4 regions of the Baekduia sp. genome follow, and region 3 is predicted to be linked to each of the others. Evidence: riboswitches for the same ligand, from Rfam matches in the RefSeq annotation. Region 3 holds a riboswitch; each other region holds the start of a gene.
What was found. A riboswitch is a leader RNA that binds a small molecule or an ion and turns the genes downstream of it on or off. The one in region 3 is predicted to bind cyclic di-AMP.

Region 1 (3,605 bases), on a different contig from region 3:
CGTGCGCTGCACGCACGCCGCGGCCATCGCCCAGATCGACCCGGAGCAGATCTTCTACCTGCGCTCGCGCGGATTGTCGAAGACGACCGCGGAGCGCTTGGTGGTCGAGGGCTTCCTCGGCGCGATCGTCGAGCGCTACGACGAGGGCCCGGTCCGCGACGCGATCGCGGGGGCGCTGGAGCTGCGGCTGGGCGAGGTGCTCGGTTAGCTACTCGGCTGAGGCGGGCGCGGCCGGCGCGACGGACGCCAGCGCCGCGGCCAGCTCGTCGACGCCCACGTAGTCCAACCCAAGCGCGTGGATCTTGGCCCAGGCGATCGTGCCGTCGGCGTCGATGATGAACGTCGCGCGCTGGGTTCCGAGGACCGGCCGGGTCACGCCGTAGGCCCGTGCGACGGCCTTGTCGGGATCGGCCAGCAGCGGCACGGTCAGACCGTGATGCGAGGTGAACTCGCGGTGGGACTCCACGTCCTGGCCGGAGATGCCGACAACAACGGCGTCCAGCGCCGACATGTCGTCCGCACGATCGCGATACGAGCAGAACTGCTTCGTGCAGACCGGCGTCTCGTCGCCCGGGTAGAACAGCAACACGACGCGTTGGCCGCGATGCTCGCTGAGCCGGAACGGCCCATCGGTGCCCACCAGTTCGAAGTCCGGGGCGGTGTCGCCCACGCGCGGTCCCTTGGCCATGACGTGCAACTGTAGAGAACCCGTGGACCAGTGGATCGCCGAAAGTTCAGCTTCGATCGCCGACCGCGCCGGGCGTGAGCTCGAGGCGCTCGTGGGCGTCTCCTCGCCCTCGGGCGATGTCAGCGGCGCGCAGGAGGCCGCGGCGATCGCCGCGGCGCTGCTGCCAGACGGTGCGACCACCGAACGCGTCCCGTGCTCCTCGCCCGACCACGCGCCCGATCTTCTCGCGCGCGTGCGCGGCACCGGCACGCGCCGCGTCCTTCTGCTCGGCCATCTCGACACGGTCGTCGCCCACGACGAGCACCGCGTCCTCGAGCGCGATCCACAAGACCCCGACCGCCTCTACGGCTCGGGCACGGTCGACATGAAGGGCGGCGACATCCTCGCCCTCGGCGTCCTGCGCGCGCTGGCCACCCGGCCCGACCTCTTCGCCGAGATCGCGCTGCTGCTCGTCGTCGACGAGGAGTGGCGCGTCGGCCCATTCGGCCACGTCGACCGCTTCGCCGGCTTCGACGCCTGCCTCTGCTTCGAGGCCGGCGAGCGCGACGCCGACGGCAACGACGCGGTCGTCGTCAAGCGCAAGGGCGCCGGCACCGTCGAGGTGCTGGCCCACGGCCGCAGCGCGCACTCCGGCTCGGCCCCCGACAAGGGCGTCAACGCGCTGCTCGCGCTCGCGACCGCCGCCCAGGCCATCGCCGCCCAGCACGATCCGCACGGCGATGATCGCCTCACCGCCGTCCCGACCGTCGTGCGCAGCGGCGACGCGTTCAACGTCGTCCCCGCGGCCGGGCGGCTGATCGCCGACGTCCGCGCCGATCGCCTCGACGCCTTCGCCCGCGTCCTCGACGCCGTCCCCGCCGATGTCGGCGGCGCGACCCTCACCAAGCGCCTCGTCCGCGAGTGGCCGGGCATGGACGCCCGTGAGGCGACCGCGCCGCTGCTGGCTTGCGCGAGCGCGTTTCTCGGCCGGCCCGTCATCGCCGCGCAACGCGGTGGCGCCAGCGACGCCAGCCACTTCGCGGCGACGATCCCGCTGACCGTCGACGGGCTCGGCCCGCGCGGTGGAGCGGCGCACAACCCCGGCGAGTTCGTGCTCGCCTCCTCGCTGCGGACCCGCACCGAGGTCGCGCTGGCGGTGGCACTCGCCGCCCTGCAGCCACCTCCCCCGGTCGCGTGAGTCAGGCAGCGGACGTCGTTATGACGACAAACGGCCGCAGGCTTCGCTACGCTTCCGCCGTCGTTTGACCAGCCGAATCCCTGACGAGCAATCGCCGGGGAGCGGGGGACCCACTGGCCCGAGATATCGGGCATGGGGCGAATCATCGCGATCAGCGAAGTAGCGCCACTCTCTTGGCGCGAGCCCGACAGCTAACCCCGTAGGCGCCCAAAGAGAGGGGTAAGTTCCGTTGTCGCGCCTGCCGTTCCGCTCGACCGCGTTCTGCGTCTTCTACGCGTTCGCTGCCGCTTGTTTCCTGTTTCTCCCCGCCATCGCCGGGGCTGACACCCCGGTTGCCGCCCCGCAGACCACAGCCCCGGCTGCGACGGCGGCCAAGAAGGTGGGAAGCAGGACGCTGCGCGACGGTGACCACGGCCCGCGCGTCAAGGCGCTCCAGACGCTGCTCACGCAGGCGGGCTTCAAGACCGCGACCGACGGCAGCTTCGGCGCCACCACCGTCAAGGTCGTGCGCCGCTTCCAGCGCGCCGCCCGCCTCAGGGCGACGGGGGTCGCCGACGGCAGGACGATCGCCGCCCTGAAGGGCGCGACCGACGGCTCGGCCGCCAAGAACGCCAGCGGCGGCTTCGACGTCCGCTCCACCGTGACCGGCACCTACCACCTCGGCGACCGCATCCCGCTGCGCAAGGGGATGAGCGGCCACGACGTCAAGATCCTTCAGGACTACCTCAAGCGCGCGGGCTTCACGACATCGGTCGACGGGGAATACGGCGCCGGCACGGTCAAGAGCATCAAGCAGTTCGAGACCGATCAGCAGGTCGACGTCGACGGCATCACCGACGCCGCCGACATCGACCTGCTGCGCTCGCTGGTCGACGGCGACGACTCCACCGCCACGGGCTCGACCTCGCCGGCGCCGGCGGCGCTCACGCCCGGCTCCAAGGCGACCGTCGGCAGCGACGGCCTCGCCGTCGCGCCGGCCGACGCGCCCGACCAGGTCAAGCAGATCATCGCCGCGGGCAACGAGATCGCCAAGACGCCCTACCACTACGGCGGCGGCCACGGCAAATGGCAGGACTCCGGCTATGACTGCTCGGGCTCGGTCTCCTACGCGCTGCACGGCGCCGGCCTGCTGGACTCGGCGCTGACCTCCGGCGACTTCGCCGGCTGGGGCGACAAGGGTCCCGGCCAGTGGGTGACCATCTACGCCAACAGCGGCCACGTCTACATGGTCGTCGCCGGGCTGCGCTTCGACACCAGCGGCCGCTCGGGGACCGGCTCGCGCTGGCAGACCGCCTCGCGCCCGGCCAGCGGGTACACGGTCGTGCATCCGCCCGGGCTCTAGGCACCAGTTTCCGCAGGGGTACACGGAGGCGGTGGGCGCTCGGGAGGCGCGCACCGCCTCCGCCATGCGGCCACGTCGGATAGAACCCCGCGCGTGACCACGCCCGCTCGCCGTCCCCATCCGCCCACCTCGCCAGACGAGGAGCTGCTGGGCACCAAGCGCCGCGCCGTGCTCGCGACCCGCACCGAGGCCGAGCGCCTGGAGCGCATCGGCCACGACCTCGAGGCCGGCTTCGAGGCGCTGCGCGATCTCGGCCCGGCCGTGACGTTCTTCGGATCGGCGCGCGTCAGGCCCGTGGATCCGTATTACGCCCAGGGCCGCGAGATCGCCCGCCGCGTCGGTGGCGAGGGCTTCGCGATCATCACCGGCGGCGGACCCGGCCTGATGGAGGCGGCCAA
Region 2 (3,605 bases), on a different contig from region 3:
GTGACCAGGCCGATCGCGTCCGACATGCCCCAGCGGCCGACCATCGAGCGCGCGATCTGGGTGACCTGCTGGAGGTCGGACTCGGCGCCGGTGGTGACCGACCCGTACACGATCTCCTCGGCCGCGCGGCCGCCCAGCGCGCCGGTGATCCGGCCCAGCAGGTAGGCCGTGTCGTACCCGTAGCGGTCGCTCTCGGGCGACTGGAACGTCACGCCGAGCGCGCGCCCGCGCGGGACGATCGAGACCTTGCGGACCGGGTCGGCGCCCGGCTCGAGCATGCCCAGCAGCGCATGGCCGCCCTCGTGGTAGGCGGTGCGCTCGCGCTCCTCGCGGCTGAGGGTGATGCGCCGCTCGGTGCCGAGGACGATCTTCTCGAAGGCGTTGTAGAAGTCGGCGGACTCGACCGCCTTGTGCCCCGACTTGGCGGCGCCGAGCGCGGCCTCGTTGACGAGGTTGCGCAGGTCGGCGCCGACCATCCCGGGCGTCGTCGCGGCCAGGCCCTTGAGGTCGACGTCGTCAGCCAGCGGCACCGAGCGCGTGTGGACCTCGAGGATCTTCTCGCGGCCCTCGACGTCGGGCGGGTTGACGGTGACGCGGCGGTCGAAGCGGCCGGGGCGCAGCAGCGCAGCGTCAAGGACATCAGGTCGGTTGGTCGAGGCCAGGACGATGACGCCTTCAGAGCCCGTGAAGCCGTCCATCTCGGTGAGGATCTGGTTGAGCGTCTGCTCGCGCTCGTCGTGGCCGCCGAGCGATGCGCCGCCGCCGCGCTGGCGGCCGATCGCGTCGAGCTCGTCGATGAAGATGATCGACGGCGCCGCGGCCTTGGCCTGCGTGAAGAGATCGCGGACGCGGGAGGCGCCGACGCCGACGACCATCTCGATGAACTCCGACGCCGAGATGGAGAAGAACGGCACGTCGGCCTCGCCGGCGACCGCGCGGGCCAGGAGCGTCTTGCCCGTGCCGGGCTGGCCGCTCAGCAGCACGCCCTTCGGGATCATCGCCCCGAGCGAGCGGTACTTGTCGGGGTTCTTGAGGAAGTCGACGACCTCTTCGAGCTCATCCTCGGCCTCGTCGATGCCGGCGACGTCGGCGAAGGTCGTGCGCGACGTGCTGGCCGAGTCATAGCGCTTGGCCCGCGAGCGGCCGAGGCCCGACAGGCCGGCGGCGCCGCCACCCGCGCGGCGGGCGATGACGATGAAGAGGCCGACGATCAGCAGCGTCGGGCCGAAGAAGAGCAGGATGTCGGCCCACAGCGAGCGGCCGTTGTCCAGTGGCTTGGCGTTGACGATGACGCCCTTGGCCTGCAGCTGGGCGAGCAGCGTCTCGTTGGTCGGCGCGAAGGCCGGACGGAAGGTCTTGAACTTGGTCTCGGACTCGTGCTTGGAGTCCTGCGGGTCGACCTTGACCTTGAAGACGCCCTGGATGTCATCCCCCTTGGAGGTGACCTCGCGGACGTTGTTCTTGTCGACCTCGTTGAGGAACTGCGTATAAGGCACCGAGATCCGGTTCGGCTGGCTGGGGACCAGGAAGCCGAACAGGACGTTCAAAGCCAGCACGGCGACGACGAAGTAGAGGAAGCGGCGGCCTCCGGGAGGGCGTGGCATGCCCATCGGGCCCTGCTTCTTCTCGGTCGGTCCGCCCTCGACCCGCCACGGCGTTGGCTGGCGGTCATCCCTGCGGCGGGGTGCTTCTGGCTCTGGTGGCATGCGCTGGGGCGCAGTGTACGAACCAGGACGGCGCGGCTCGCCGACGGCTCGGTCCCGAACGTTCTGTCACCCAGCATGTGTCGTGCCGATGTGCTTCCCTACACGGCTGTACACCAGCCGAGTCCCGGTGGCGCCGTGTCGCCGGGAGCGGGGGACCCAACTGGATCCGCGTGAGCGGGTCCCGGGGCGAATCGCCACATCTGTGGCGTAGCGCAGCTCTACAGCGCGAGCCCGTCAGCTAACCCCGTAGGCGTGAAGAGCAAAGGAAGCACCCTTCGTGATCTACGAGATCGAACGCGCCTGCCAGGCGTCCATGGAACGCTCGCGTGCGCGCCGGACCGCTGTGGCGCAACGGCTGGCGGTCCTCCGCCGACGGCGACGCCGCGGCGGCAGCAGCTCGGTGGCGATCCTCGGCGCCGTGCTGGCGCTGGGCGGCCCGCTGGCGCTGGCGCAGACCAGCGCGCAAGCGCCGGTCCCGAGCACGCTGAGCGCCGGTTCGTCCGGCAGCGCCGTCTCCGCCCTGCAGGCGGCGCTCGGCATCGGGCAGACCGGCCGCTTCTCGGCGGCGACCGCGCGCGCCGTGCGCTCCTTCCAGCGCGCCCACGGCCTGACGGTCGACGGGATCGTCGGCCCGCAGACGGCGGGCGCGATGAAGCTGCCGTCCGGGACGGCGGCGCCGGCGAGCAGCGCTGGGCCGGAGGCGGTCGCCTCCGCGGTCGGACCGGACTCCGCGACGCTGGGTCGGATCGCCCGGTGCGAGTCCGGCGGCGATCCGACGGCGATCTCCGCCGATGGGCAGTACCGCGGCAAGTACCAGTTCACCCGCGCGACGTGGCGGGCGATGGGCGGCAGCGGCGACCCCGCCGCCGCGCCCGAGGCCGAGCAGGATCGGCGCGCCGCGGCGCTGCTGGCGGCGCAGGGCACCACGCCCTGGCCGGCCTGCGGCAGATGATCCCTGGGATCGATCGCTGAGCGACACCGAACCCGCGCATATCGCGGGTTCGGTGTCGTCGAGTGCTGCGGAGGCCGCTCGTCCACGTGGCGCAAGCGTCGCGCACCTGCGACGCTTGCGCGCGGTGTCCGCTCCCGACCAGCTCTCCCTGACGCTCGGCCCGTCGTTCACGGTCGAGGTCGACGATCGCTTCAGCCCGGGGCTGACGGGTCGCCATGACCGCGCCTACGCCTCGCCGCCGCAGCCGCGCGACGAGGCGCTGACGCTGGCGGCGCTGCTGCTCGACGCCGGCCAGGATCTCGACGGCGTCGGCCCATGGCAGCGCGCCCTGGCCGGCGGCCGCCGGACGGTCCGGCTCGTGCCGGCGTCCAACGGCGCGGCGGACTGAGCCACCGCCCGGCCACATCGCGCCCGGCCCATCTCAAGTCTGTGCGGGCGGCTGCCGACTACTGGAGTGAGCGTGTAGCACCCTCCTCCTCCGCTCATGTTTGACCTTCCTCATCCGAAGCCCTCTGTGCCAGCAGGGGGCTTCGGGAGTTAACGACGGGCGGGCGCTGTCGCATACTGGTGGGGTTCGGTGTGCTGCACCGGCGACCTCGACGCATGCGGCTCTCCCTCCTCACCGGCGCAGCGTGCGCCCTCCTGCTCGGCGCCTGTGGTGGCGACAAGCCGGCCAAGCCGGTCGCACCCGTGCGCCTGCAGGTCACCGCGCCGCAGGATCTCGGGACGGTGCGGACGGCGAGCGTGGAGGTCCGTGGGACCGTGAGACCGGCGAGCGCGACCGTCACGGTGCGCGGCGAGCGCGCGCAGGTGAGCGGTGGCGCCTGGAGCGCGCAGATCAGCGTCGAACCCGGCGTCAACGTCGTCGACGTCCTCGCCAGCGCCGGCCGCGCTCGCCCGGCGCTGACCGCCGTGCGGGTCCGTCGCGTCGTCGACGTCGTGGTCCC
Region 3 (3,605 bases):
CGAGCGCTGGTTCCCCCTCTGGGGAATCCCGATTTAGCCGACGGCGTCAGAGGCCGGGTCGGGCACGAGGCCCTCGCCGGTGAAGTCGGCGCCGGCCTCGACGTAGCTCATGTCGGCGGGCGGCAGGATGATGTCCGACGGCCGCAGGTCGTCCTCGCCGGTCCGCGTGCCGTTGTCGCGAACGAACGCGAGCAGCTCGTCGAACGCGGCACGCCAACCGGGCTCGTCGTCGCGGTCGACGGCCTCCACCGCGGCGTCGTCGAGCTGGTTGAGGCGATCGTGGAAGTCGTCGGCAAGCTCGTATTGGCCGTCCGCGGAGATGCGGACGATCATGCCTGGCCCTCTTCGAGCTGCTTGGATTCCGCCGGAGCTGCACCCGAGCCGATCTCCGCCTTCATCTTGGCCAGCTCGTCATCGACCGTCGCGGTGCTCGACAGCTCCTTGAGCTGACGGTCGATGTCGTCATCGCCGCCCTCGCCGAGCTGGGTGAGGTCCTCGAACGCGCCGGATGCCTCCAGCTCGCCGACGGCGTCGGCGCGGGCCTTCATCTGCTCGGTCTTGTCAACGGCGCGCTGCATCGCCAGGCCGACGTCGGCCATCTCCTCGCCGACACCGGTCGCGGCCTCGGAGATCCGCACCTGGGCCTCGGCGGCCGAGTACTGCGCCTTGATGACCTCCTTCTTGGTGCGGAAGGCCTCGATCTTGGTCGTCAGCTTCTGCTGAGAGTCGATCAGCTTCTGCTGCTGGGCCTCGAGCTCTGAGACCTGCGAGTCGAGCCCCTGCAGCTCGGTCTGCGCGACGTTCTTGCGCTCCAGCGCGACGCGGGCGAGCTCCTCGTTGCCCTGCGACAGGGCCTGGCGCGCTTGGGTGTCGAGCTTGACGACGGACTGCTCGAGCTTGGAGGACTGCATCTGCAGTCGCTTCTTCGCCGTGACGACGTCCGCGATGCCCTTCTTGACGTTCTGGAGCGACTCCAGCTGCTTCTGGTAGCTGTAGTCCAGCGTCTCTGCTGGATCCTCGGCGCGGTCCAGCAGCTTCGAGATCTTCGCCTTCACGACCGTCGAGAAACGGCCACTAACGCCCGGCATCGGGCCTCCGTGCAGATCGTGGGAAAGGGGTTGGGCCTAAGCCTAGCCCCTGGCCCGCGAAGGTCGGCTAGAAGCCGACCGGATGGCGGGCCGTGAAGCCCCTGGTGCTGCGCAGCACCGGGCGCCAGCGCGGGCCCTTGCCGCCGGCGGGGTCGCCCGCGGCGCTCGTGTCGAGGCGCAGGCCGGCGATGACGGCGAAGGCGTGGCCCGGGTTCGTGTAGATCGTGAACCAGGTGCCGGGACCCTTGGCGCCCCACTTCATGAAGGACGAGGAGTCCAGCGGGCGGGGCAGCAGGTCGGCGCCGTGCAGCGCGTAGGAGACGGTGCCGGAGCAGTCATAGCCGCGCGAGAGGAACTTGGCGTTGTGCCCGCCGCCGTAGACATAGGGCTTGCCGATGATCTCGTTGGCGGCGGCGATCGCGTCCTTGACCTCCTGCGGCGCCGAGGCGGGCGCGGCGGCGTAGCCGGTCGGCAGGATGGTCGCGGTCTGCTCGGGGGTGAGCTGCGTGGTCGCCGGGTTGGGCTGCCCGTAGGTGGCGCCACCGGTGTCGGCCGGGACGGTTGCCGTCGCCGGGATCGTGCTGGAAGGGTCTGCGCCACCGGTCGTCGACTGCGCCAGCGCCGCAGGAGCGGCTACCAGCGATGCAACGATCGTCAGCACAAGGGCAGATGCCCGCAAGGTCGAATCCTCTTTCGTCGGCCTGCGGGGTTAGCTGACGGGCTAGCGCGGAAAGAGCCTGCGCTTCTCACGGATAACCGTGTGATTCGCCCCAAACAACCTGGGTCCCCCGCCCACTGGCTCCTCACCAGCGGTTCGGCGTGGTCGGAAACCTACACGACGGGGCGGAAAGATGCACATCCGCGTCCCGCAATGCAGGTTGCACCCCGTGGTTCGGCGAGCAGCGTCCCGATCCCCACCCCGATGGTTCGCCTCCGGACGGATGATCCATGGAGCTGCGTCGGCGGATGGGGCGGCGAGTGGGGCCGGATCAGCGCGTGCCGACGGACCGAGGACGTAGCCTGCCGGGCCATGCGTCTCGCGCGAATCGCCGCCGCGGTGCTCGTTGTCGCGCTGGTCGTGGCCGGCTGCGGCCGGGGCTCCGACACCGACAACAACGGCCAGACACCGACCACGCCGACCACCGGTGCCAAAGGCACGGAGACGACGGCCGCCCAGGATCTCGGCTTCCCGACGTTCGCCACCAAGAACACGACGCGGATCGGCGGCGCCGATCCGATCGCCGACGCCGCGGCCGCGGCGCGCGCGGTCTACACCGGCGCATCGCGCATCACCCGCCCGCAGGCCGTCGTGCTCGCCGACGACAGCGACTGGCGCGTCGGCCTCGCCGCCTCGGTGCTGATGAGCGCGCCGATCCGCGCGCCGCTGCTCTACGCGCACGGCACCGACAAGCTCCCGGCCGCGACCCAGAACGCGCTGGCCGCGCTGGCGCCCACGGGCTCCAAGGACGCCGGCGGCGCACAGGTCATCCGCGTCGGCGACGTGCCCGAGCTCGATGGCACCAAGACCACCGACCTGCGCGGCGACGGCGCCTTCGCGCTCGCCCGCGCCATCGACGCCTTCCAGGCCGCTGCGCACGGGACCACGAGCGACCGCGTGGTCGTCGTCGGCGCCGACGCACCGGAGTACGCGATGCCTGCAGCCGCCTGGGCGGCCAAGTCCGGCGACCCGATCCTCTTCACCCGTCGCGACAGCGTGCCCGAGGACACCCGCGCGGCGATCGCGGCCCACCAGCAGCCCAAGATCTATGTCCTCGGCCCGTCCAGCGCGGTCTCCGACAAGGTCCTGAAGCAGCTCAAGAAGCTCGGCAGCGTGACGCGCATCGCCGGCGCGAGCCCCGCGGCGTCCTCGGTCGCCTTCGCGCGCTTCGTCGACGGCGCGTTCGGCTGGGGCGTCGTCGATCCTGGCCACGGCTTCGTCTTCGCCGACACTCACCGCCCGGGCGATGCCGGCGCCGCCGCACCGTTGTCGGCCAGCGGCACCTACGGCCCGCTCCTGGTGACCGACGACCCGACCAAGGTGCCGACCGCGTTGCAGGGTTACCTGCTCGACGTGCAGCCTGGCTACACCAGGGATCCGGTGCGCGGCGTCTACAATCACGGCTGGATCATCGGCGACGAGAGCGCGTTCTCTGTCGCCGTCCAATCGCAGATCGACGCTCTCCTGGAGATCGTCCCCGTCAACGAACGCGGAAGCGCCCCCACACCATGAGCCAGGCCGAGAGCCCCGATCGTCTCAACCGCGACGTCACCGTCGATGACGTCCGCCAGCTCATGGGCGCCTCGACGCCGCATTTCGCGCTGCAACTTCGTAACCGGATCGCCCGTCTGATCGATCCGCTGGCCGCCGATCATCCGGCGCGGGTCCTCGGTGAGCAGGAGATCGCGCGCCTGACCGCGCTCGGCTTCGACGGCGAGACGCGCGGCCACCACGCCGAGGCCGGCATGCGCACGCTGCGCTCGGTCACCGACGCCGTGGCCATCGGCGGGGTCGGTGCT
Region 4 (3,605 bases), on a different contig from region 3:
CGGCCGCGGCGAGGTCGGCAGCTACCTGCGGCTGATGGCCCGCAGTCGCGCGGTCGATGTCTGGCGCGAGGGGCAGGCCTCCGGGCGGGCCGAGGATCGCTTGAAGGTCGTCGTCGCCCATGACGTCTCCCGCGGCGCCGATTTGCAGCCCGATCACCTGGCGCTTGCCTCGGCCGACCGCTCCGACGTCCGCGCCGCGCTCGGCCGCCTGCCCAACTCCCAGCGCGAGGCGCTGGTGCTCGCTTACTGGGGCGGGCTGACCGCCGACCAGATCGCGACGCGCGCCGGCGTGCCGCTCGGCACCGCCAAGAGTCGGATCCGCCTCGGGCTCGCCCGCCTGCGCGCCGAACTGGGGTCGCTGCGCGCGGAGGACGGCGTAGCCGCCTAACGCCGTTGACCACTCGGGTAGGGTGCGCACCGTGCCGGTGGTCGGTCTGCCCTTCGAAGACGTCCTCGTCGAGCTGTGGTCGCGCGAGCTTGCGTGGCTGGGGGAAAGCGTTTCCTGGTTCGACGCCCACACCCACATCGGCCATCACGATCCCGATGGCTTTGAGGCCGATCCAGAAGAGCTGATCGCGGCGCTGGATGCGGCCGGCCAGCAGCGCGCGCTGGTCTTCGCCATGCAGGAGCCCGACGGCTATCGCGGGCCTAACGACTGGGTCCTGCGCTCGTGTGCGGAATCTGATGGTCGGCTCGTCCCGCTGGCGCGCATCGATCCCAAGGCGCCCGATGCGATGGAGGAGGCGCGCCGCTGTCTGGCGGCCGGCGCCCGGGGCTTCAAGCTCCATCCGCGCAGCGATGGCTTCGTGCTCCCGCACCCGGTTGTCGAGGAGCTCGTCGCGCTGGCCGGAGAGCACCGGCTGCCGGTGCTCTTTCACGCCGGCCGCGGGATCCCTGACCTCGGCGACCCGATCGTGCACCTGGCGACCGAGCATCCGGGCGCCCGGCTGATCCTCGCGCACGCCGGCATCAGCGACTTGGGGCTGCTGGCGCCGCACGTGGGCCGACTGCCGAACATCCTGTTCGACACGTCGTGGTGGCACGTGAGCGACATGCTGACGCTGTTTGCCACCGTGCCGCCCGGGCAGATCTTGTACGCCTCGGACATGCCGTACGGCGGGCCGCGGTATCCGGCGCTGCTGATGCTGCGCTGCGCGCGGGCGGTCGGGCTGACGCCCGAGCAGGCTGCGGTGATCGCCGGCGGTCAGATCGAGCGGGTGCTCGCCGGTGACGACCTCCTGGACCTGGGCCCGGCGGCGGGCACGGGCAACCTCGGCGCCCGCGTGCTCAGCTTCGAGCGGGTGATCAGCTACGTGGCCACGGCCGTGCAGGTCACGTTCCTCCAGGGTGATGCGACCCAGGCGTTCTCGCTGGCGCGCTTGGCCTGCCAGGCGCCTGACGGTGCGCAGCATCGTGAAGTGCTGAATGAGATGGATCGCTACATCGCGGTGTCCCAGCAGCGCATGGCGGAGGGGATGCATCCGTTCGCGAGCTTGTACCCCGCGCTGGCCGCGATGGTCTTGGCGGGCACCGCCGAGGCCCTGCTCTCGGCCTGACAGCTGTCAATGGCTGACCGCTGGTTGTGTGACCCGGTTCACACAGCGGCCCGGGTCTCGGGATAGTCTGAACGAACACTTGTTCGAACGCCGAACCGTCTCCGCCTGATCGGAGACGGGCGGGGGACCCATCTGCCGGTCGTGAGTGCGATCCGACCGGCTGGGGCGAGTCGGGGCCCACTGGCCCCGTAGCGATTGACCGACGCGTGCCCGATGCACGCGCCGCGGCTTGTCGCGAGCCCGACAGCTAACCCCGCAGGCGCTGATCACGTAGGAGGTGCCTCTCCTTGAGGCTCAAGAACCTGCGCGCTTCGGGTCTCACGAGCGCGCTTCTCAGCACGACCATCGTCGCGGCGGGTCCGTCCGTCGCGAGCTCCGATACGCAGTCTCCATTAGCGCCCACCTTGGCCGCGACGCCTGTCGCGATCAAGGCGTCGTCCTCGCTGACCGTCAGGAGCGTGCGGCGCACGGTCATGGCGGGCAACAGCATCGTCGTCCGTGGCGCCCTGCGCCCGGCGGGCGCCGGCCGCGCCGTCTCGCTGCAGCTGGCCAAGGGCAGTGGCGGGTGGAGGACGGTCGACCACGATCGCACCGATCGCCACGGCCGCTACGTCTTGGTCTGGCGCGCGGCGCGCACCGGCACCAAGCGCGTGCGCGTCCACTTCGGCGGCACGCGCGAGCTGTCCTCGTCGCGCCACCTGGCGGGCACGGCCCGCATCTACCGCCGGGCGCTCGCCTCGTGGTACGGCCCCGGCCTCTACGGCGGCCACCTCGCCTGCGGCGGCACGCTGACGCCCGGCACGCTCGGCGTCGCCAACAAGTCGCTGCCGTGCGGCACGAAGGTCACGCTGCATTACCGCGGCCGTACCGTGCGCGTGCCGGTCGTCGACCGCGGCCCCTACGTGGGCGCCCGCGAGTTCGACCTGACCGCCGCGACGAAGGCCAAGCTCGGCTTCGGCTCGACCGGCACGGTTCTCACCACGCGCTAGCGGCATCACCCTGGGCCGTCGAGGGACGACTGTGGGTCCTGAGGACCCCAAAGTCGTCCCTCGATGCACCCTTTGGGTCATCGAGGGACGACTGAACCCCGAGGGCGTGGTGCAGTCGTCCCTCGACGCATGGTGGGGTGGGCGCGTCGGGTGCGCCGCGTACCTTTGACGGGTGGCGAAGCGCGTCATAGCTCACCTCGACTGCGATGCGTTCTTCGCGTCGGTCGAGCTGCAGCGGCGGCCGGAGCTCAAGGGGCTGCCGGTGATCGTCGCCGGCACTGGCCCGCGTGCGGTCGTCACGACCGCGTCCTATGAGGCGCGCAAGTTCGGCGTCGGCTCGGCGATGAGCGCGGCCGAGGCGCGGCGGCGCTGCCCGCAGGCGGTGACGATCCCGCCCGACCACCAGGCCTACTCCGAGAAGTCGCGCGAGGTCTGGGGCCTCGTGCGCGAGCGTGTCGATGTCCTCCAACAAGCCGGGATCGACGAGGCCTACGCCGATCTCACCGGCATCGACAAGCCGCTGCCTTTCTTGCGCGAGTTGATCGCCGCGGTCAAGGAGCAGACCGGCATCCAGATCTCGGCCGGGATCGCGCCCAACCGGCTGGTCGCCAAGATCGCTTCTGACCTCGGCAAGCCCGCGGGCTTCGTGGCGATCGGTCGCGAGCAGTGCGCCGCCCACATCGCCGACCGCTCCCCGCGGATCGTCCCGGGCATCGGCCCCAAGACCGCGGCGCGGCTGGCTGAGATGGGCTACGCGACGCTCGGCGCGCTGCAGAACGCGCCGGTCGTCGAGCTGCAGGAGCGCTTCGGCGAGCGCTACGGCCACGACCTGCACCGTCGCGCGCACCTGCACGACGAGTCGCCGCTGGTCACGACGCGCGTGGCCAAGTCGCGGTCGGTCGAGACGACCTTCGATGTCGACGTCGCCGACCACGCCGAGCTGGAGTCGATCCTGCGCGGGCAGTCCAAGCGGCTGGCCGAGGGGCTGCAGCGCGCCCAGACGCGCGGGCGCACGGTCGCGATCAAGGTCCGCCTCGACGACTGGACGACCGTGACGCGT

Region 1: another riboswitch for cyclic di-AMP. It lies ahead of VGO10_RS05630 (peptidoglycan-binding domain-containing protein); the one in region 3 lies ahead of VGO10_RS02595 (hypothetical protein).
Region 2: another riboswitch for cyclic di-AMP. It lies ahead of VGO10_RS11770 (transglycosylase family protein); the one in region 3 lies ahead of VGO10_RS02595 (hypothetical protein).
Region 4: another riboswitch for cyclic di-AMP. It lies ahead of VGO10_RS20975 (septal ring lytic transglycosylase RlpA family protein); the one in region 3 lies ahead of VGO10_RS02595 (hypothetical protein).

What each region holds. Positions count from the first base shown of each region.
Region 1 covers NZ_DASYJG010000027.1:2,421-6,025, forward strand. Annotated here, with positions in the region: gene sufD (Fe-S cluster assembly protein SufD) at 1-208, shown strand, start outside; gene VGO10_RS05620 (peroxiredoxin) at 209-688, opposite strand; gene VGO10_RS05625 (M20/M25/M40 family metallo-hydrolase) at 711-1,865, shown strand; cyclic di-AMP (ydaO/yuaA leader) riboswitch at 1,926-2,087, shown strand; gene VGO10_RS05630 (peptidoglycan-binding domain-containing protein) at 2,095-3,207, shown strand; gene VGO10_RS05635 (TIGR00730 family Rossman fold protein) at 3,301-3,605, shown strand, end outside.
Region 2 covers NZ_DASYJG010000049.1:20,002-23,606, forward strand. Annotated here, with positions in the region: gene ftsH (ATP-dependent zinc metalloprotease FtsH) at 1-1,706, opposite strand, end outside; cyclic di-AMP (ydaO/yuaA leader) riboswitch at 1,812-1,973, shown strand; gene VGO10_RS11770 (transglycosylase family protein) at 1,984-2,658, shown strand; gene VGO10_RS11775 (hypothetical protein) at 2,783-3,046, shown strand; gene VGO10_RS11780 (PASTA domain-containing protein) at 3,262-3,605, shown strand, end outside.
Region 3 covers NZ_DASYJG010000013.1:8,267-11,871, reverse strand. Annotated here, with positions in the region: gene pspAB (PspA-associated protein PspAB) at 1-37, shown strand, start outside; gene pspAA (PspA-associated protein PspAA) at 34-333, opposite strand; gene VGO10_RS02600 (PspA/IM30 family protein) at 330-1,088, opposite strand; gene VGO10_RS02595 (hypothetical protein) at 1,156-1,767, opposite strand; cyclic di-AMP (ydaO/yuaA leader) riboswitch at 1,772-1,918, opposite strand; gene VGO10_RS02590 (cell wall-binding repeat-containing protein) at 2,119-3,318, shown strand; gene VGO10_RS02585 (hypothetical protein) at 3,315-3,605, shown strand, end outside.
Region 4 covers NZ_DASYJG010000098.1:92,972-96,576, reverse strand. Annotated here, with positions in the region: gene VGO10_RS20985 (RNA polymerase sigma factor) at 1-388, shown strand, start outside; gene VGO10_RS20980 (amidohydrolase family protein) at 420-1,556, shown strand; cyclic di-AMP (ydaO/yuaA leader) riboswitch at 1,635-1,832, shown strand; gene VGO10_RS20975 (septal ring lytic transglycosylase RlpA family protein) at 1,961-2,545, shown strand; gene dinB (DNA polymerase IV) at 2,718-3,605, shown strand, end outside.